DNA from 4 places in the Vreelandella titanicae genome. Region 4 is predicted to be linked to each of the others. Evidence: predicted binding sites of a transcription regulator. Region 4 holds the regulator's gene; each other region holds the start of a gene.
What was found. The regulator FNR, encoded in region 4, switches genes on or off when oxygen is low (the NO sensors DNR and NnrR bind a similar motif). The targets are predictions, from matches to a motif close to TTGATNTANATCAA.
Positions count from the first base shown of each region.

Region 1: trhP (prephenate-dependent tRNA uridine(34) hydroxylase TrhP) is a predicted target of FNR. The motif match lies at 3,079-3,092, and genes of this name have one in related genera.
Region 2: HZS52_RS23295 (enolase C-terminal domain-like protein) is a predicted target of FNR. The motif match lies at 1,583-1,596, and genes of this name have one in related genera.
Region 3: paaG (2-(1,2-epoxy-1,2-dihydrophenyl)acetyl-CoA isomerase PaaG) is a predicted target of FNR. The motif match lies at 3,663-3,676, and genes of this name have one in related genera.

Region 1 is NZ_CP059082.1:688,375-693,545, reverse strand. Features, by position in the region: gene HZS52_RS03310 (DNA-directed RNA polymerase subunit alpha) at 1-1, shown strand, start outside; gene rplQ (50S ribosomal protein L17) at 41-427, shown strand; gene HZS52_RS03300 (SPOR domain-containing protein) at 759-2,090, shown strand; gene HZS52_RS03295 (DMT family transporter) at 2,179-3,054, shown strand; gene trhP (prephenate-dependent tRNA uridine(34) hydroxylase TrhP) at 3,195-4,586, shown strand; gene HZS52_RS03285 (DODA-type extradiol aromatic ring-opening family dioxygenase) at 4,579-5,171, opposite strand, start outside.
Region 2 is NZ_CP059082.1:5,044,152-5,049,322, reverse strand. Features, by position in the region: gene HZS52_RS23300 (metallophosphoesterase) at 665-1,426, shown strand; gene HZS52_RS23295 (enolase C-terminal domain-like protein) at 1,752-3,092, shown strand; gene HZS52_RS23290 (Bug family tripartite tricarboxylate transporter substrate binding protein) at 3,129-4,073, shown strand; gene HZS52_RS23285 (tripartite tricarboxylate transporter TctB family protein) at 4,093-4,608, shown strand; gene HZS52_RS23280 (tripartite tricarboxylate transporter permease) at 4,624-5,171, shown strand, end outside.
Region 3 is NZ_CP059082.1:1,493,326-1,498,496, reverse strand. Features, by position in the region: gene gdhA (NADP-specific glutamate dehydrogenase) at 1-684, shown strand, start outside; gene rnk (nucleoside diphosphate kinase regulator) at 797-1,210, shown strand; gene paaX (phenylacetic acid degradation operon negative regulatory protein PaaX) at 1,645-2,571, shown strand; gene paaY (phenylacetic acid degradation protein PaaY) at 2,621-3,235, opposite strand; gene paaG (2-(1,2-epoxy-1,2-dihydrophenyl)acetyl-CoA isomerase PaaG) at 3,825-4,616, shown strand; gene HZS52_RS24355 (3-hydroxyacyl-CoA dehydrogenase NAD-binding domain-containing protein) at 4,618-4,785, shown strand; gene paaI (hydroxyphenylacetyl-CoA thioesterase PaaI) at 4,778-5,171, shown strand, end outside.
Region 4 is NZ_CP059082.1:2,271,213-2,276,383, forward strand. Features, by position in the region: gene HZS52_RS10400 (3'-5' exonuclease family protein) at 1-50, shown strand, start outside; gene ttcA (tRNA 2-thiocytidine(32) synthetase TtcA) at 313-1,233, shown strand; gene fnr (fumarate/nitrate reduction transcriptional regulator Fnr) at 1,226-1,972, opposite strand; gene hemN (oxygen-independent coproporphyrinogen III oxidase) at 2,057-3,490, opposite strand; gene HZS52_RS10420 (sulfite exporter TauE/SafE family protein) at 3,569-4,261, opposite strand; gene ccoS (cbb3-type cytochrome oxidase assembly protein CcoS) at 4,258-4,503, opposite strand; gene HZS52_RS10430 (heavy metal translocating P-type ATPase) at 4,500-5,171, opposite strand, start outside.

The sequences.
Region 1 (5,171 bases), 1.6 Mb from region 4:
AGCGTCGACTTGAGTCCCAGTTTGGTAAGGAATTACAACCATGCGTCATCGTAAGAGTGGTCGTCATCTGAATCGCACCAGCTCGCATCGTCAGGCCATGTTCAAGAACATGTCTGTCTCGCTGGTCGAACATGAAGTCATTAAGACAACCCTGCCGAAAGCCAAGGAGCTGCGTCGCGTAATCGAGCCGCTGATCACCTTGTCTAAGCAGGATAGCGTTGCAAACCGTCGTTTGGCGTTTGCCCGCACGCGCTCTAAAGAAGCCGTCGGCAAACTGTTCAACGAATTGGGTCCGCGTTATGCCGAGCGTCCGGGCGGTTACGTCCGTATTCTCAAGTGCGGTTTCCGCACCGGCGACAACGCGCCTATGGCGTTCGTTGAACTAGTTGACCGTCCGGTTGTTGAAGAAGCCGCTGCAGAAGAGTAATCCTCTGCGCCAGGCCTCTTTGGTAGCGAATGAAAACCGACCCTCAGTGGTCGGTTTTTTTTATGGGCGCATTTATCTTCTGTTTTCTACACTTAACGGCGTCTATTCTTCGTACTAATACCTTATACTCGGCCTATTATTAAATTGAGTAAGCGTCGCGTGCCGCTTGGGCAAGCCTTGTGTTGTAGCTTGAGTGTGGCATGGTAGTTAAGCAGCGGCAGGTTGGTTAAACAGTGATTAGAACTAGCGCATTGATAACAAGCAAGGGGCAGGTATGTATGCGAGGATAAAAAGCGCTGCCGGGGGAGCGTCGGCGATAGGGTTTTTGAGTATGCTAACGCTGCTCATACTTGCGATGGTCACTACTGCGCATGCCGACAACCCGCGCTATGCGGGTATTGTCGTTGATCTGGACAATGGCGAAGTGCTTTACGCCGAGAACATTGACGATCAGCGCTATCCTGCGTCGCTTACCAAAATGATGACGCTCTATCTAACCTTTGAAGCGTTAGAAGAGGGTACGCTGCGCTTGGATCAACCCTTGCCGGTTTCCCATTACGCGGCCGCCAAGCCTGCTGTCAAACTGTGGCTGGCGGCGGGCAGCTCTATTCCGGTAGATACCGCTATTCGCGCACTCGCGGTTCGCTCTGCCAATGATGTTGCCGCAGTGGTTGCCGAAGCCCTGGGCGGCAGCGAAGCGCACTTTGCCCAAATGATGACCACCAAGGCGCGCGAGCTGGGCATGCATGCCACCACCTTTCGCAATGCCTCTGGCTTGCCGGATGACGGCCAAATCACCACCGCGCGGGATATGCTCACGCTTTCGGTACGCGTGATGCAGGACTTTCCCCAGTACTACCACTACTTCGGCCTGCAAGAGTTTACCTACCGGGGCACTCGGCATACCAGCCACAATCGATTGGTGCGTGACTACCCAGGTGCCGATGGCCTAAAAACGGGGTTCATTCGCGCCTCTGGCTTTAACGTGGCCACTACCGCAGTGCGCGGTGATCGGCGGCTGGTGGGCGTCGTCATGGGTGGTTTTTCATCCCAGTCCCGGGATACCCATATGGCCAATCTACTGGATCGTAGCTTCTTGCGTGCGTCGCTACGCGACCAGCAAAGCTGGATGGGCGACACCAGCTTCTCGCGGGAATTTATGGCCTTTGCACCCCCTGCTCAGCCGGTGGCACCACAGCAGCCAGAGCCACGCCAACCCCTGCTGGCGGTGGTCGAAACGTCAACGTTGTCACCATCAGCCAACTCTACCCCCTCAACGCCGGTTGTCGATCTTGAAGAACAGCTAGCCGATATCGTCACCATTCAGCGCCCAACGCCGGCAAGCGAAGATCCACAGCCCGACCCACTTCAAGCGTTCATTGAGCGTGAACGCAAGATGGCCTCTGTCAATGAAACGGGCGGCGGCTGGGGGGTGCAAGTGGGTGCTTTCAGTCGTGAAGCCCAGGCACGGCAATTGGCGCAGCAGGCGGCTCAGCGGATTGCTCAGACTTTAGGCGGACGCATTGCTGTAGACACGGTAGAGGGCCAAAACCCTGTTTATCGCGCCCGGCTAATGGCATTGGACGAGCAGCGCGCTCGCCAAGCGTGCCGTGAGCTGCACTCCCAAGGTATGGACTGTATGGTCGTTAACGCCAGCTTGTAAGGGGGGCCGTCATCACCCCGCCAATGGCTAATTGGCGGGGTTTTTCTTTTTTGGCACTTTGTATTGACCAGTGAACAGGGAGATCGCGGTGACAACCTCGCTGAAAGGCATACTCTGCATGTGTTTGGGCGTTCTTTTCCTCGCCCTAGGCGACGCTGTTTCCAAGTGGTTAGGTGAAGTGCACTCGCCACTGCAGATTATTTTCTTCCGTGCCTTGGTATCGCTACCGCTGATTGCGCTGCTTGCCCATTTTGCCGGTGGGTTACGCAAGCTGCGTACGAAACGGCCGGGCATCCATTTGCTGCGCGGATTGATTTATACCGCCACCATGGTCTGTTTCGTATGGGGGCTAACGCTGCTCCCCCTGGCGGAGGCCACGGCGATTGCCTTTGTGGCGCCGCTGTTTGTGACCCTGCTTTCGGTGCCATTGTTGGGTGAGCGCATTGATCCACCGGTGCTGATCGCATCCTTGGTGGGGTTTGCGGGGGTGCTGATCGTGGTGCGGCCCAACGGCGATGCGTTTCAGATGGGCGCGCTGGTATTGGTGGGGGCGGCGCTATTCTATGCGCTGATGATGATTACCGCCCGGCGCTACGGCGCCCGCGAACACCTCTGGGCAATGCTGTTTTACATGACCTGTGTGCCGCTGGTGGTGACCGCGCTAACGCTGCCCTGGGTATGGCAAACACCCCAGCCGTGGCACTGGGTAGGCTTTTTCGCCTCGGGAGTATTGGGCGTTGCAGCCACCGCTTTTATCACCTTGGCCTTCCGGTTTGCCCCTGCGGCCATCGCCGCGCCTTTTGATTACACCGCCATGCTCTGGGCGGTACTGCTGGGCTGGTGGTTTTGGGGTGAAATGCCGGATCTCTGGGTTTGGGTAGGCAGCGCCTTGATAATGGGCAGCGGGTTAGCGGTAGCGTATCACGACCGTAGGACAACCCTTAAACGTCGTCCTACCGCCTAACTGACGTCACTCTACCGCCACTTTTTGATCTAGGTCACGGAAGCGGTGAGCTTGCCAAAACGGCGGGTTTGGGCTGGTTATAATCCTGGCCTTTCATCGCAGTCCGCTGCGAGCCATCGTCCTGATCACGGTGACTGTCTATGCAAGCCCCCGAACGACTGAAGCAAGCTCCCGAACTACTTTCCCCTGCCGGCACCTTCAAGAACATGCGTTACGCCTTTGCCTATGGGGCCGATGCGGTCTACGCAGGGCAGCCACGCTACTCTCTCAGAGTGCGCAACAACGATTTTAAAATTGATAACTTACACCGTGGTATCGAGTATGCCCATGCCCGAGGCAAGCAGTTTTACGTTGCTTCCAACATTGCCCCTCACAATAGCAAACTGAAAACCTACCTTCAGGATATGGCGCCGGTGATCGAGGCAGGGCCCGATGCACTGATTATGTCGGATCCCGGTTTGATTATGATGGTTCGTGATCGCTGGCCGGATCAACCTATCCACCTCTCGGTGCAATCGAACGTCGTCAACTGGGCTGCCGCCCAATTCTGGCAGCGGCAGGGTATCAGCCGCATCATTTTGTCTAGGGAGCTATCACTGGAAGAGATCGGCGAAATACGCGAACAGTGCCCAGGCTTAGAGATCGAAACCTTTGTTCACGGCGCACTGTGTATCGCCTATTCAGGGCGTTGCCTGCTGTCGGGTTATTTCAATCATCGCGACCCTAATCAAGGTACCTGTACCAACGCGTGTCGCTGGAAATACAACACCGTAGCAGCGACCCAGGATGACACGGGCGACTTAATAGCCGCCCAAGGAAGTGGCAGTGCAGCGGTCGGCAGCCCAGACGAGCTTTCGGCGCTGATTGAAGACGTTTCACGCCCTGGCAAGCTGATGCCTGTGTATGAGGATGAACACGGCACCTACATCATGAACTCCAAGGATCTGCGCGCGGTGCAGCATGTCGCTCGGCTGACGCAAATGGGCGTGGCGTCACTAAAGATTGAAGGGCGCACCAAGTCCCATTATTACGTTGCGCGTACAGCGCAAGTCTATCGCCAAGCCATTGATGACGCAGTCGCTGGGCGCCCCTTCAATAAACGGCTAATGGATGAACTTGAGAACCTGGCGAATAGAGGGTACACCGAAGGTTTCTATCAACGCCATGTGCACGGTGAGTTCCAAAGCTATGAGCAGGGGAACTCGATCGGCGTTCACCAACAGTTCGTCGGTGAAGTGCTGGGTTTCGATCCGGCTCGTGGCAGGTTGGAAGTCGAGGTTAAAAATCGCTTTGAAGTAGGGGATGGCATGGAGCTTATGCTGCCAGGTGGCAATCACCGCTTCGTGCTTGAGCATATCGAGAACTTGCGAGGTGAAGCGCAGAGCGCAGCACCTGGTTCTGGGCATCGCGTGCGAATCCCCGTTCCCAAGGTCAGCATTACCCCTGAACAGCTTGAGTTTGCGCTGTTAATGCGTGATCTCAAGCCTTCCAGAGCAGCACAATCTGAATCGTTGGGGGTAGCGATCAGCTAAACGCATAAACGTCCATTGCAAGCACACCGTGCTCCACGCTGTGGTGTAGCTGTTTTGCGTCACCTCCTGCCCCCATGGCCACCAGCAGCGGCTGGAAGTGTTCAGGGGTCGGGTGGTTCTCCCGCGCGTTGGGGGCGTTCTCCCAGCTAAGCAGTGCTTCACGATCATTGGCGATAAGGCGGTCGCTCACCCAAGTGGCAAATGCACCTACCCAGGCGGGCATAGGGCTCTCCTGGGGCATGATTTCATACAGGTTATGGGTCAGGCTGCCCGAGCCGATCACCAAAATCCCCTCTTCCCGCAGTGCCGACAGGCGCTCGCCCAGCGTGACCAGCTCCGCATTGCTCCAGCGCACCGGAAGCGACAGCGAAACAACCGGCACATTGGCGTCAGGAAACATCAGCGAAAGGGGCACCCAGGCGCCGTGATCCAGGCCGCGCTCTACCCGCTCGGCGCTCAGTAACACGGCCAGCCGTTCAGCCAGTTCCGGCTCACCCGGGGCGGGATACTGGCACTCGAAAAGCGCCTGTGGGAAGCCGCCAAAGTCGTGAATGGTTTCTGGCTTGGCGCTGATGCTGACCTTGA
Region 2 (5,171 bases), 2.5 Mb from region 4:
ATAGCGTCAAGTGCCGCACGTTGTTGGCGGGCACGCTGTGCCCATACTTCCATAACATCTACTTCCAACGCTTGCGTTGGGGTGTCTAAGTGTTGCATGGGGTTCACTCCTTTTTCAGGGGGCAGGGAATGCGATGAGCCTTTGTTGTAAAACTTATGTTGTACACAGCCTGTGTTGTGCATAGCAGCAAATTAGCTGTGGTGAGATATTATGAGCTTTTTTTACGCAGGGCTAGTCCTAACGATGTAGGTGATTTGCCATTTTTCGTAAGCCATGGCTTACAAATGCTGAAATGACGATATTAGGTCTTTGAATGGAAAAGGTTTTCATAAGCATAAAAAAGCCGGAAAATATTCCGGCTTCGGTGATTATCTTTGGTCTAAAGGGTGCAAAAGCACCTGAATTAGCCTAAATAGGCTCTCAGCGCTTCAACTGCGGCACGATGCCACTGAGCATTCAAGCTCCAGAACTCTAGAACTTCATTATCGCGTGCAGGGGGTGTTATTAAAAAAGTCATTGTGCGGTCCTCCTATTGGGACGACATCGTTATTATAGCCTACTTTTGCTGCAATGCAGCATATCTTGACGTGACACCGATGCCCTGCGACAACGTGTCCTAGGCCGGGTAAGATCGTTTAAATAGGTATTTGTTACGAGGAGCTCTATGCGTCTGCGTATTTTGTCTGACCTGCACCTGGAGTTTTTTGACGGGAACCGCGAGCTGCCTGAGGTGGAGGCAGATGTAGTGGTTCTGGCGGGGGATATTCACCGTAAGTGCGAAGGCCTTGCCTGGGCGCGCCACCAGTTTCCAGACACGCCGATTATCTATGTACCAGGTAACCATGAGTTCTACGGTACCTGCATGCCGCTGCTGCGTGATGAGCTGGCGCTCGAAGCCGAGCGGCTCGACATTGAGCTTCTGGATAATCGTGCCGTCACCTTCAATGGCGTACGCTTTTACGGTACAACGCTATGGACTGACTTTGCGTTGTACGCCGGTGACCCAACGCAAAACCCCGCCGATACTGAGTCTAAGGCGTTGCGCTACATGCCCGACTTTAAAATCGTTCAAACCTCGCCAGGGGAGACATTCACACCTCAGGCAAGCCAGCAGGTGCATGCTGAAGCGCTTGCTTGGCTCGAAAAAGAGCTGTCCCAGCCGTTTGATGGCCCTAAGGTGGTGGTTAGCCATCATGCCCCGCTACACGACTGTATCCCAGGCCAATATCTGGGCGACGCGTTATCCCCCGCGTTTGCCTCCAATTTGCCTCATTTAATGGGCAATATGGATGTATGGGTGCACGGACATGTTCACGAACCCGTGGATATTCTGCGTAACGGCACGCGTATCATTGCCAACCCTGGTGGATACCCTGATGAATTTACTCCAGCGGTGTTTAAGCCAGGCTGGGTGGTTGAAGTATAAAAATAAATAAAATCAGTTATTTAATGTCTTTTTTAGGTTGTTAATCACTTGCTGGCAGTCATGCCAGCAAGTGCTACTTTGGTTTAATTTTCACTACTGCTGCTTGCGTCTGAAAGTCATGCTACTTATCTTCTTGTTTGTATGATGTATGACATATTGATCCGGATAATTAGATCGCCTATGCCAAGCAGCGAAGAGTGGGTTTGAGTTTAAAAGTCTTTGATTGACCAACAAGGGCTGCGTTTGTCCGCCTTCGTTATTTTAATGCGGCAATGAGCGGGATGCTGATCTGCGCGCTAACACCGCCTATATGGAGAATTGTTTTATGTCGAGTCACGACACTCCCACGATAACCGATATGCAGGTCATTCCCGTGGCAGGGCGCGATAGCATGTTACTCAATATCGGTGGAGCGCACTCGCCGTATTTTACCCGCAACCTGGTTATCCTCAAGGATAGTCACGGTAATGTAGGGGTGGGCGAAGCCCCCGGTGGCGAGACGATTCAAACGTCTCTTGAGCAGTCGCGAGAGATGGTGGTCGGTCAGTCGATCGGAAAAATGCGCTCCATGATTGCGTCGTTGCACAATGCCGGACGGAGTGCCGATTTTGAAGATTTCGGTAAAGGATCCTGGACATTTGAGCTACGCATCAATGCAGTTGCCGCGCTTGAAGCGGCGTTACTTGATTTGATGGGGAAGTTTCTGGGAGTGCCGGTGGCAGAGCTCCTAGGCAACGGCAAGCAGCGTGACAGCGTTGACGTGCTGGGATACTTGTTCTTTATCGGTGATGGGCACGCTACGCCGTTGGACTTCCGCCGTGGCACCGGGGGCTTGGATCACGACTGGTACCGTTTGCGCGACGAGGCGGCCATGACCCCTCAGCACATTGTTGAGCTAGCTCAGGCGGCGCATGATCGATACGGCTTTAAAGACTTTAAGTTAAAAGGCGGGGCTCTGGCTGGCGAGCAAGAAATAGCGGCCGTCACGGCGCTGCACAATGCGTTTCCGGATGCGCGCACGACCATTGACCCTAACGGTGCTTGGTCGCTCGAAGAGGCGATCCGGCTGTGCAAGGATCTCCACGGTGTGATTGCCTACGCAGAGGATCCATGCGGGGCGGAACAAGGCTTCTCCGGTCGCGAGATTTTAGCTGAGTTTCGCCATGCCACCGGATTGCCTGTCGCCACCAACATGGTAGCCACCAACTGGCGGGAAATGGCCCACGCGCTGATGCTGCGCTCAGTCGATATTCCATTAGCCGACCCGCACTTCTGGACACTTTCCGGTGCTGTACGTGTCTCCCAGCTCTGCCAGGATCATGGTATGACCTGGGGCTCGCACTCCAACAACCATTTCGATATTTCGCTTGCCATGTTCGCCCAGGTGGGGGCCGCCGCCGTGGGGCGCACAACCGCGCTTGATACCCACTGGATATGGCAGGAGGGCGATGCTCGCCTGACTCGCAATCCGCCGGAGATTGTGGGTGGCAAAGTGGCCGTAACCGATGCGCCGGGGCTTGGGGTCGACATCGATATGAAGGCCATAGAGGAGGCTAATAAGCTCTATCGTTCACTGCCTGCTGGTGCTCGGGATGATGCGATGGCAATGCAATATTTGATAGATGATTGGAAGTTTGATCCGAAAAAGCCAGCGTTAGTGCGCTGAGTGAATACTCTAAACATGACAAAGAAGGACATTACAATGAAAAAGTTAGCGCTAAGCTTATCTGTGGCAACAGCAATGATGGCCAGTGCTGGTGCATTTGCTGAATATCCTGAGCAAAACATCGATATGATCGTGCCCTTCTCAGCCGGTGGCGGCAACGACACCTTCGTCCGCGCACTACAGCCGCTTCTGGAAGAAAAACTCGATACCAACTTGGTCATTCGCAATATCTCGGGCGGCGGCGGAGCCGTGGGGCTGACGCGTGCTCAGGCATCAGATGCAGATGGCTATACCTTAGCTGCCGCCAGTAATGCATTGCTGACCTTAGAGGCGCTGGGTAATGCTGACTTTACCTACGAAGATTTTGATTTTGTCGCCAAGATCCTTGAAGAGCCCTACGTCATCGCTGTCGGTGAAGACAGCGAATACGCGGACCTGGACGCTATGGTCGAGGCTGCGAAGGAAGGCACCTCGGTGCAAGTGGGGGTTTCGGGGGTAGGGTCATCAGCTCACATCGCGGCGGTGGCCTTTGCTGATACCGCTGAAGTCGATTTTAACTTCATTCCCTACCCCGGTGGTTCTGAGACTATCTCCGCTGCTATGGGAGGGCACGTGGATGCCGTGGTGCTAGGTGGGGCGGAACTTCGCTCGGCGCTAGAGTCCGGTCGTCTGAAAGCCTTGGGTATGTCCTACGCAGAGCGTAGCGAGTCGCTGCCCGATGTCCCTACTTTCCAAGAGGAAGGCTACAACCTGTCTCTGACAGTATGGCGCGGCATCGCGGGCCCTGATGGCCTACCGGAAGAGGCTAAGGAAGCGTGGGTCAACGCCATTAAAGAAATTGTAGACGAAGGATCCTTCGAAGAGACTGCCTCGAATCTGGGCTTGGATATTGTACCGCTGTATGGAGATGAGTTAGAGGCGTTTATCGCTGAATCTGCTGAAGTGATGAAAGACAGTGCTGGCGACTTAGCTGCTAAATAAAATAAGGAGTTAGTGACTGATGGCAAAGGATATAGGTAAACCGATCTTTGATCTGTTTCTTGTGGTGGCATCGGCAATTGGGTTTTATATGGCCACTACGCTGCCAGCAGTCAGCATGGCGGGGGGGCTTTCCCCCGCTACTTTTCCAAAGTTGATTTCTGGCTTGATTTTTGTGTGTGCTGTGCCCTGCTTAATACGTGATTCTTACGAATGGCTTGCTGCAAGGCGAGTGCTGGAAGACGCAAAAGTCCTTAATGCCACTGCTCCGAAGAAAGGTATTTTGCAATGGCTAACCATCGTGGCTTTGATTATTGTTTATATCAACTCTTTCGAGCGGCTGGGGTATATCGCAAGCACAGCGATATTTTGCTTTTTAAATGTCGTTTGTCTTGTCATCACTAGCGGTGAATTTCAAAAATTAAGCAATGGTCGAAAACTTCGAAACCTAGCAGCGTATACAGTTTTTGCGTTCGCTTTATCATTGGTTATCTATTATGTATTTACCGAACTATTCAATATCCCACTGCCGGATTGAAGAAGGAGAAGTGAGATGCTAACGGGTTATATTGATGGTTTGGGGCTGGTCTTCCAGTTGGGTACATTATTGGCGATTGCCGGTGGGACTTTCCTAGGCATTATCATGGGGGTATTGCCTGGCTTAACATCGGCCATGGCGATAGCCCTATTATTGCCGGTAACCTTTGGAATGCCGCCTGTGATGGGTATTGGTATGCTGCTGGGTACGCTGTGTGGTGCTGGTGCCAGTGGCTCTATACCCGCCATATTGTTGAATATTCCAGGAACGCCATCCTCGGTCGCGACTACGTTCGATGGCTTCCCAATGGCTCAAAAGGGGGAAGCGGGGAGAGCCCTGGGGCTGGCAATTGTTGCCTCTTTCTTTGGCGGTGTAGCAAGTATGGTGGTGTTAAGTCTTCTCGCACCACCCATCGCTGAGTTTGCATTGCGATTTGGTGCTGCGGAGTATTTTTCGCTGAGCATTTTCGGGCTAGTCATTATTGCTTCTGTTGCGGGCAAGTCCCTCCTTAAAGGTTTGATTGCAGGCCTAATAGGTTTCTTTTGCTCTACCATCGGTACAGA
Region 3 (5,171 bases), 780 kb from region 4:
GGAGAAGAGCTGCGCGACAAGACCTGCCTCGTTTCCGGCGCTGGCAATGTAGCCATCTATACCATTGAGAAGCTATACGAACTGGGTGCTAAACCAGTCACCTGCAGCGATTCACGTGGCACCATTCACGATGAAAACGGTATTGATTTAGGCTTACTCAAACAGCTCAAAGAAGTGCAGCGCACCTCTTTAGAAGCCTACTTACATGAGCACCCTGACGCGCACTACATTTCTGCCCGTGACTACCCTCAGGGCGGGAATGCCGTATGGCGTATTCAAGCCGATGTTGCGTTCCCCTGCGCGACGCAGAATGAGCTGACCGAAAGCGATGCGGAAATTCTGCTCGCTAATGGCATAACGTGTATCAGTGAAGGGGCCAACATGCCTTCTACCAAAGAGGCCGTCGACCTTTTTCTAGACTCTAAAATTGCCTATGGGCCCGGCAAGGCGGCCAATGCAGGTGGCGTTGCTACCAGTCAGTTAGAAATGGCACAAAATAGCAGCATGGAGCAGTGGCCACTGGAGAAAGTCGACCAAAAATTAAAACAGATTATGGCCAATATTCACCGCCAGTGCGCCGATACAGCCGAAGAGTTTGGTGATAAAACCAATTTGGTACTAGGCGCCAATATTGCAGGTTTCAGAAAGGTGGCTGATGCTATGATTGAACAAGGGGTCACCTGATCGTCTTTATTTTATAAATCGCTTATACTATAAAAAGCACGCAGTCCTTCCTTTATTGGGGAAGGGCTGTTTTTTATTGGTTTAAACTTATTGCTTTCTAAGGAGAGTAATCATGGGACAACGTCCTGCTATTATTATTAACCGTCTTGATGCCGAACGCCTCCAGCGCTTGATCGACAATGCATCCGAGAAAGACATGGCCGTGGCTCAGCTACTTGAGGAAGAGCTAGCACGAGGTGAAGTCTGCGATCCCGAGGATATTCCAGATGACGTGGTCAGCATGAATAGCCAGGTTCGCTTCACCGACCTCACCCGCGGGCTTAAGATGATTCGCACCTTGGTCTATCCGCACTCCCTGGAAAGCGTTGCGGACGGCATTTCGGTCATGGCACCTATTGGTGCTGCATTGATCGGCCTTAAAGTGGGCGACATCATCGAATGGCCGTTACCCAACAATACCGAAGCACGGCTCCGCATCGATGCTATTTATTGGCAGCCCGAACGCGAAAAGCAATTCCACCGATAAGTCGCGATAAAGAGTGAGCTGGCTCCGCTAGCTCATGATTAAGTCAGCTATTTTCTTCGCCCACTTAATCCACATAAAGAGGGTCTATTCAGGGCACCCTCAGCTTTCACATACCCCCTTCGGAAGACTATAACTAAGCGGCTCTTTATCGCATTAAACACACCGTCCCTGCTATTAGTCATAGCCATGGTACTTTTCACAATTCTTCCAGTGATAATGTACACATTGGACGGTTACCTTAAAACCTGAATTGGCAAAGCATTACAGCGCTCATAGACGCCATTACGCCAGGAAGTGGACGCAGCGACTTCCTATCAAGAGAGGATCGTCTCAGGCCAAACGACAAAAAAACGTGATACGATAATCTTTTGTATTCGTCATATTTTCTGTCGTTTTTAGCGACAACCTCACCGCAAAGGGAATCAACTTTCACCATGTCGTCAGCTAAAGACTGCGTCGCTACGCTTATTGATGACTTCCAGAAGCGTCGGCCAATTCGCGCCGGTTCATTGATTATTACCGTCTATGGCGACTCTATCGTTCCGCGGGGCGGCACTGTGTGGTTAGGCAGTCTATCGAAACTGGTGGAGCCCATCGGTATCAATGAGCGGCTGGTGCGTACATCGGTTTACCGGCTGACCAATGAAACCTGGCTACGGGGAGAGAAGATTGGTCGTCGCAGCTACTATCGGTTGAGTGGCCCTGGTCGGCGTCGTTTCGAACAAGCCTTCAAGCGTGTCTATCACGGCACCCAGCCAGCTTGGTCGGGACAGTGGACATTGGTATTGCTGACACAGCTTCCCCCAGACCGGCGCCAGCAGATTCGTGACGAGCTCGAATGGCTAGGCTTTGGTAGTTTTGCTCAGGGTGTGCTGGCGCATCCCACGCTGTCATGTGCAGAGACCATGGCGGCTTTGCAAGAACTAGATGCAGCAGACGATACGATTGTAATGCAAACGCAGACCATGGAGCCCATGACCAGTAAGCCGCTGCGTCTCCAGGTCAGAGAGAGCTGGAACCTCGACGAATTAGCCGAGCTCTACCAACGTTTTCTGGTTAAGTTTCGCCCCCTTTGGAACGCGCTCAACACAGAGAACCATTTGGGCCAAGAAGAGTGCTTCATTGCCCGAACTTTGCTTATTCACGAGTATCGCAAGGTTCAATTACGCGACCCCCTCCTGCCTGAAGAACTACTCCCCACGGCGTGGGAAGGACGCTACGCCCATCAGCTCTGCCGCAACCTTTATCGTTTGCTCTACGAACGTGCAGAACGCTGGTTGGATCAACATTTGGAAACCGCCGAGGGCCCACTACCCGCCCCTGGCCCCAGCTTCTACCAGCGCTTCGGCGGGCTGGATTGAACGCCTAACGAGACTGCTTAATCAGCCGTCACATCGGGCATAACGCACCTTATGGCTGTGGCGACTGATCCAGCGTCTGCTGCTTGGGTTGAGTATCACCAGCCAGCAAGGTTGGACGATCAGCATCGAGTTCTGCCAGCGGCTCACAGGGCTCCAGGCTGTCCCGACAACGGCCCACTAAGCGCTGATACTCCTGGGTACCCTGCTGTTTCCAGGCGAACTCTTCATCACTCAGCGCGCGCTTAACCTTTGCGGGTGCCCCCATCACCAGCGACTGGGGCTCACACTCGAAGCCCGCCTTAACGAACGCTGCTGCCGCAACGATAGACCTCTCAGCAATGTTGGCGCCATCCATCACCACGGCGTTCATACCCACCATGGCATCACGCCCAATCACGCACCCATGCAGTACCGCGCCATGGCCGATATGGCCATCCTTCTCAACTTTGGTGACGCAGCCAGGAAAGCCGTGCATAACACAGGTATCCTGAAGGTTGGATCCCTCTTCCAGCACAAGACGGCCGAAATCGCCGCGCATCACCGCGCCAGGGCCTACATAACAGTTGGGGCCCACGATCACATCCCCGATCAACACTGCCGTTGGGTGGACATAAGCCGTCGGGTGAACCACTGGCGTCACCCCTTCAAGTCGATAGTAAGGCATAACGTTCTCCGTTAGCTTGGTTGGCCGTGTGGGGTGTTGCCCCCACCGCCAGTTCTTCGAACTGCTCGGCCACTGCTTTATTAGTTGTGTAGCCACCTAGAGTTATCGCGCCTTTGCTGCACTGATTGCGTCATGGGGCGCTCCTCCACTCACTCTTTTTTGATACACCATATAAACAAAGACTATATTTTGCGTAACAAAACATCAAACACTTTACCTGTAACCGCCTACTGAAGAATCGGCACACCACTATCTAAGAACTCGACGCACCCTGCTATAACTCAGTTTTTTTAGACGACCTTGGTTTTTTTATACCATCGTCTAACAATTATCTTATATTCACCAAAAATTCACACAAGTTATTGTTAATAAGGAATAAACCACCAACAACATCAACAAGCGACACATTACAACCACCCATACAATATTGATGTGTATCAAAATAAATCTATACTCGGCAGAGATCCATCCTGTACACCACAGGCCGAACGGTCACTGGCGGGCACCGCCGACCGCGAAAAGGGCATGCGCGCCTTCCAAGAAAAACGATCTGCCTCTTTTAAAGGGCACTGACACAAGGACATTACCCATGAGCCAAGCGCCCCTGCTTTACAGCGTCGAAGACGGCGTCGCCTGTATTACGCTGAACCGCCCCAACAGCCTGAACAACTTCAATACCGAAATGCATGCCGAGATGCGCAAGGTGCTAAAAGCCGTGCGCCAAGACTCAAGCGTTCGCGCTTTGTTACTGACGGGCAACGGCCGAGGCTTCTGCGCTGGTCAGGATCTTTCCGACCGTAGCGTCGCGCCCGGCGCAGAAGCCCCCGACCTCGGCGAGTCGCTTGAGAAACGTTACAACCCCATGCTGCGCGCCCTTAAAGACATGCCGTTCCCCACCATTTGTGCGGTGAACGGCGTGGCCGCAGGTGCCGGTGCCAACATCGCCCTGGCCTGCGACATCGTATTGGCCGCGCGCTCGGCAAGCTTTATTCAGGCCTTCTGTAAGATCGGCTTGATTCCAGACTCCGGCGGCACCTGGACATTGCCTAACTTAGTGGGCATGGCCCGCGCCAAGGGCCTGGCGATGCTGGGCGACAAGCTGCCCGCCGAGACCGCCGAACAGTGGGGCATGATCTGGCGCTGCGTCGACGATGAGGCGCTTCAAGAAGAAGCCATGAGCATGGCTCGCCACCTGGCCACTCAACCCACTCATGGCCTAGCGCTGATTAAACGCGCCCTACATGCCAGCAGCGATAACAGCTTCAACGAGCAGCTCGACCTGGAACGCGACCTGCAACGCCTTGCTGGGCGCAGCGAAGATTACCGCGAAGGCGTCAGTGCTTTTATGGAAAAACGTCGCCCCACCTTCAAGGGAGAGTGATATGCCAACCCTTCTCTCTACCGCCACTATTAGCATCATCAGCACAGGCGCCATTAATGCCTTGACCGATAGCCGTTTGGTTATCGAGGCTATCGTCGAGAAGCTTGAGGCCAAGCGTCAGGTGTTTGCTCGGCTCGAAGCCCTATACGAGGAAAGCTTTCATGCGTGATTCCCAACTGAACCCGCAGCAACTGGCGGAAGCCTGCGCCGAGGCAATGTTTTCCCGTGACCACGCCAGCCAAGGGCTGGGCATGCGTATTACTCGCGTGGCCCCCGGCTTCGCCGAACTGACCATGACCGTGCGCCAGGACATGGTGCAGGGGCACGGCAACTGCCATGGCGGGTTTCTGTTTGCCCTCGCCGATTCCGCCTTTGCGTTTGCCTGCAACAGCTACGATGAAGCCACCGTGGCCGCTGGCTGCAGTATCGACTACCTCGGCCCCGGCCAGCTGGGCGACGAGATCACCGCCACCGCCGAAGAGCGCAGCCGCCGCGGGCGTACCGGCATTTACGACATTACGTTGCGCAATCAGCACGGCGATACCGTTGCCTTGT
Region 4 (5,171 bases):
GCGCACTGCTGTATATGCGCCTGCAGCGTATTATGGCGCAGGTGGCATAGTAGTCTCTTTCGTCGTGGCGAGGACAGCTTTCCGCGAGGGCGCTGTGAACCCCTCCCTGGGCGCTACTTTTGTCATCCATGACAAAAGACCCTCGCTCCAAGCTGCCCTCGCACCGAGGTATGGTGCAGCGGTCAAAATAGTCACTTCCAATTGCGATATCTTGTGTGGCTACGTCTGATTAGTTGGGTCAGGCGGTGAGTGTTGTTAGAATAGTTATTACTTTTTTCTCTCACGCCTTCTACCCTCGGCAGTGCTTATACCATGCAAACTCTTGATCACTTTGATCCTGCTCACCTTGATACGGTTGGAGCCACCCCAGCTGACGCTGAGCACGACCAGCCTGAGCTGGCTGATGCGAAGCAGAAGCGTGAATTTAACAAGCTGCAAAAGCGTCTGCGCCGAGAAGTGGGCAATGCGATCATTGATTATCAAATGATCAATGAAGGTGATCGCGTAATGGTCTGCCTCTCCGGTGGAAAGGACAGCTACACGATGCTGGAGATTTTGCGCAATTTGCAGCGCAATGCGCCGGTCAATTTTTCGCTGGTAGCGGTCAATCTGGATCAAAAACAGCCGGGTTTTCCCGAGCACGTATTGCCTGCGTATCTGGATAAGCAGGGCGTGGAGTACCACATTGTCGAGCGCGATACTTACTCGGTGGTAAAAGAGAAAACCCCGGAAGGTAAAACCACCTGCACGCTTTGTTCACGGCTGCGGCGCGGCTCGTTGTATGGCTTTGCCGAAGAGATTGGCGCCAATAAGATAGCCCTGGGCCATCACCGGGAAGATATTCTCGAAACACTGTTTCTCAATATGTTCTTTGGCGGCAACCTGAAAGCGATGCCGCCAAAGCTGCTATCCGATGATGGGAAGAATATCGTTATTCGGCCGTTGGCCTACTGCAAAGAGGCTGATATCGCCGAGTTTTCGCGGCTGATGGCGTTTCCGATTATTCCCTGCAACCTGTGCGGTTCACAGCCTAATATGCAGCGTCAGGTGGTCAAAGAGATGCTCGCCGAGTGGGACAAAAAGTTTCCTGGCCGCCTGGAGAGCATGTTCAAGGCTGTCACCAACATTGCCCCTTCCCAGTTGGCCGACCGCAGCCTGTTCGATTTTGAAGGCCTTGAGGCCAAGCAAGCAGAGCTACTGGCGGGGCGTATCCAAGCCTTTAACGTCAGCTAACTGTTTGCTCTTCCTCTTCGGCGAGGGTAATCAAGCGCGGCATATCGAGAATGTTGACCTCTCGCCCGGAGACCGCCACCACACTCTGCTGCTGAAAGCGGCTTAGTATGCGGCTGACCGTTTCCACCGCTAAGCCCAGGTAGTTGCCGATATCAGCCCTGGGCATTGAGAGGCGAAAGCTGTAAGGCGAGTAGCCCCGGCGACGAAAACGATCCGAGAGGGTAATCAAAAAACTTGCCAGCCGCTGATCGGCGGTTTTACGCGAAAGTAGCCGCATCATACGCCGGTCATCGCGCAACTCTTTGCTCATGCTACGATAAAGCTGGCCACGCAGTTCGGGTAGCTCCTCCGAGAGTAAGTCCAGGCGGTCAAAAGGAATCTCGCAGACGGTGGTCGTTTCCAGGGCGATAACGCTACCGGGGTAATGCTCTTCGTCAATGCCATCCAACCCCACCAATTCACTGGGCAGGTAGAAATTGGTTAGCTGCTCGCTGCCGTTACCTTCGGCGGTGACCTGTTTCAAACTGCCCGAACGGACTGCGTAAACGCTGGTAAAGGTGTCGCCCTGACGAAACAGCGGCTCGCCTTTTTTGAGTGGTGCACGGCGACGAATAATAGCGTCGAACTGCCCCATATCGTCCAGCTCAAGGGCAAGCGGCAAGCACAGAGAACTCAAGCTGCAGGTTTGGCAGCGAGTTTCGTGGAGTAGTGAGCGACGACGGCTCATGGGTTCCAACATGCGTTGCTCCTTGAGTGGGTCACACTTATCAATTAGAAAATCCTTACTTATTATAGTCGCTTTAGCATGCCTGCAATAAGGTGATTAAACAATCTTAGAATACCGTTGTCCCGTTTGCCCGGAAAGGTGGGTATCAAACGCCATCGCTATATGGCGAATCAGCAGCCGCCCCATCGGCGTGGCGTTAAGCTGATCAGCGCTGCGGGTCAGCAGGCCATCCTGTTCGGCGCTCTGCAGGCGCTCAAGCGCTGGCGCAAAGTAGCGGGGGGCATCGATGTTCCAGCGTTGACTAACGGCGGCCAGGTCAATGCCCATATCGCACATCAGCCGCTCAATTACATCCCGGCGGATCAGGTCGTCATCACTTAAGCGTATGCCACGCACGGTGGCAAGCTGCCCCTGATCCAGCGCCGCTTCGTAGCGGGCCAGATCGCTAGGATTCTGCGCATAGACGTCATCAATACGGGAAATCGCCGATACGCCAAGCCCGATTAAGTCGCACTGAGCATGGCTGGAGTAGCCCTGGAAGTTGCGCTGCAGCGAGCCTTCGCGCTGGGCAATAGCCAGGCTATCGTCAGGGCGGGCAAAGTGATCCATACCGATATGCACATAGCCAGCTGCGGTGAGCATTTCGATGGTGGTGCGCAGAATCGCTAGCTTCTCTTCTCCGCCTGGCAAGTCATCGACATTAATGCGCCGCTGCGGGGCAAAACGCTCGGGCATATGCGCGTAATTAAACACAGAAAGGCGCGCCGGGTTGAGCTCAATCACCTGGCGTAGGGTGTTGGCAAAGCTCTTTTCAGTCTGAAATGGCAAGCCATAAATTAGGTCGAGATTGAGCGAGCGAAAGCCCAGGCGATGCGCCTCATCCATCAGCGTTTCGGTAAGTACCCGAGGCTGGATACGATTAATCGCTTTTTGCACCAGTGGACTTAAATCCTGAACGCCCAAGCTGATGCGATTAAAGCCGAGGGATTCGAGATGGCGCAGCGTAAACACATCCGCTTCGCGAGGATCTATTTCAATTGCGTAATCGCGATCAGCAGACGATGAAAGACCAAAACGTGCATCCAGCCGATCAATCAGGTCGCCCATTTGGTTCAAACTGAGAAATGTCGGCGTGCCGCCGCCCCAATGCAACTGCTCCACCGGTCGTGATGTATCCAAATGGCGTGCGGTCAGCACCATTTCACGGTCAAGCCGGGCTATATAGGGCTCGGCAAGGGCAGTGTTTTTGGTAGCGATTTTATTACACGCGCAGTAGAAGCAGATCTTGCGGCAGAAGGGCACATGAACGTACAGCGAGAGCGGACGCTTACTGGCATTGCTACGCTCCAGCGCCTGGGTCAGGTCGCCAGGGGTAAATTGGTCGTGAAACGATAGCGCTGTTGGGTAGGAGGTGTAGCGTGGGCCGTTGGTGTCGTAGCGACGCAGTAACGCTTCGTCCCACACCGGCTGCATAGGGGCTGCGGCAGCAGCGGGTGCAAGAGGCAAGGCAGCAGGGGTATGAACGGGCATGAAGGGGCGCTCCGACGTTAGGATATGCCGCTAGCCTAACCCGTGGTGAGGAGGTAAATGTTGAGCCACGTCATGCTATTAGAGGTTGTGTGCCGTAAGAGTCCAGAGCTGCCACAGCGCAAACGCGATAATCGTTAGTGCCGCCACGCTGCGCGTCGCCGGGTGGCGAATCAAGTGGTTTAGCTGGCGCGCAGCGAGGCCAGTGGCGAGCAGCGCCGGCAGGGTGCCTAGCCCAAATGCGCCCATTAGCAGCGCGCCCTGGAACGGGTCGGCAATCGCCAAGCTCCAGGCCAGCATGGAGTAGACCAGCCCACAGGGTAGCCAGCCCCAAAGTGCGCCCAGCGCGAAGGCTTGAGGGATATACACCACCGGCATTAAGCGCCGCCCCACAGGCTCGATAAAGCGCCATAGACGGCGGCCAACCGCCTCCACTTTGAGCAGCCCTTTCCACCAGTTGGCGATATACAGTGCCATCAGGATCAGCATCAGCGCGGCAAACACCTGAAGCAGCATTCGTGCCGTGGCGGAAAGCGAAAACAGCGTGCCTAGCAGTGCCACCAGCGCGCCTGCGCTCATATAGCTAACAATGCGGCCTGTGTTGTAGCTGAGCAGCAGGCCTCCCATGCGCGCCGGATGACGCATGCTGGGGGGAACTGCAAAGGTGAGCGCGCTCATAATGCCGCCACACATACCAATGCAGTGGGCGCCGCCCATCAAGCCAAACACAAACGCCGCCATTAGCGGCGGCAGATCAAGCCCCGTTGGATTCATGGCCGAGGCTCTTGGTCGTCGGGTGTGTCTGCCGCTGATGGTTCGGAAGATTTTTGCTTTGCCTGCTGATGCTGGCGGCGCTGCTCAGGGCTAAGATCGTTTTCATCCTCATCAAATAGAATGCGGTGCGCTGGGCCTTCTAGGTCATCGAACTGATCATTTTTCACCGCCCAGAAAAACGCCCAGACGGCGAGGCCCAGCAAAATCAGGGAAAGCGGGATCAGCAGATAAAGAATCGTCATGCGGCCACCGGTGTTGAAGTGTCTAGCGTTGGCGCGGGCTGAGGTCGCCAGCGCGACAGTCGCAGGGCATTACCCACCACTACTAGCGAGCTAAGCGACATTCCAATTGCGGCTAGCCAGGGCGGCACCAGACCCATTGCCGCCAGCGGCAGCGCCGAAACGTTGTAGCACACTGACCAAATCATGTTCTGGCGCATGATACGCCGGGTGGCGCGGGAAATCTCGATGGCCTCAAAAATCCGCATCAGACGTGGGCTGAGCAGCACTGCGTCGGCGCGGGTGCGGGCTAGATCCGTTGCGCCATTCATGGCAATCGCCACATCGGCACCGGCTAACACCGGCACGTCGTTAATGCCGTCACCAATCATCGCCACGGTTTCGCCTGCGGCTTGAAGCTCTTTCATCCGGGCCAGCTTGCCTTCTGGGCTGGTGCCCGCATGCCAGATGGCAATATTGAGCTGATCGGCCAGGCTTTCCACTGCATCCTCGGTGTCACCAGATAGCAGCTCCACGCTTAAGCCCAGAGCCTGGAGGGCTTTGATCGTGGCGGCAGCGTCGTCGCGAACGCCATCGTGCAGGCCAAACCAGGCGCGGGGTGCACCGTTTTCACTAAGCAGCAGCCATTGGCCTTTGGCAGGCGCCGCCATGACGTTATCCACGGCGCTATC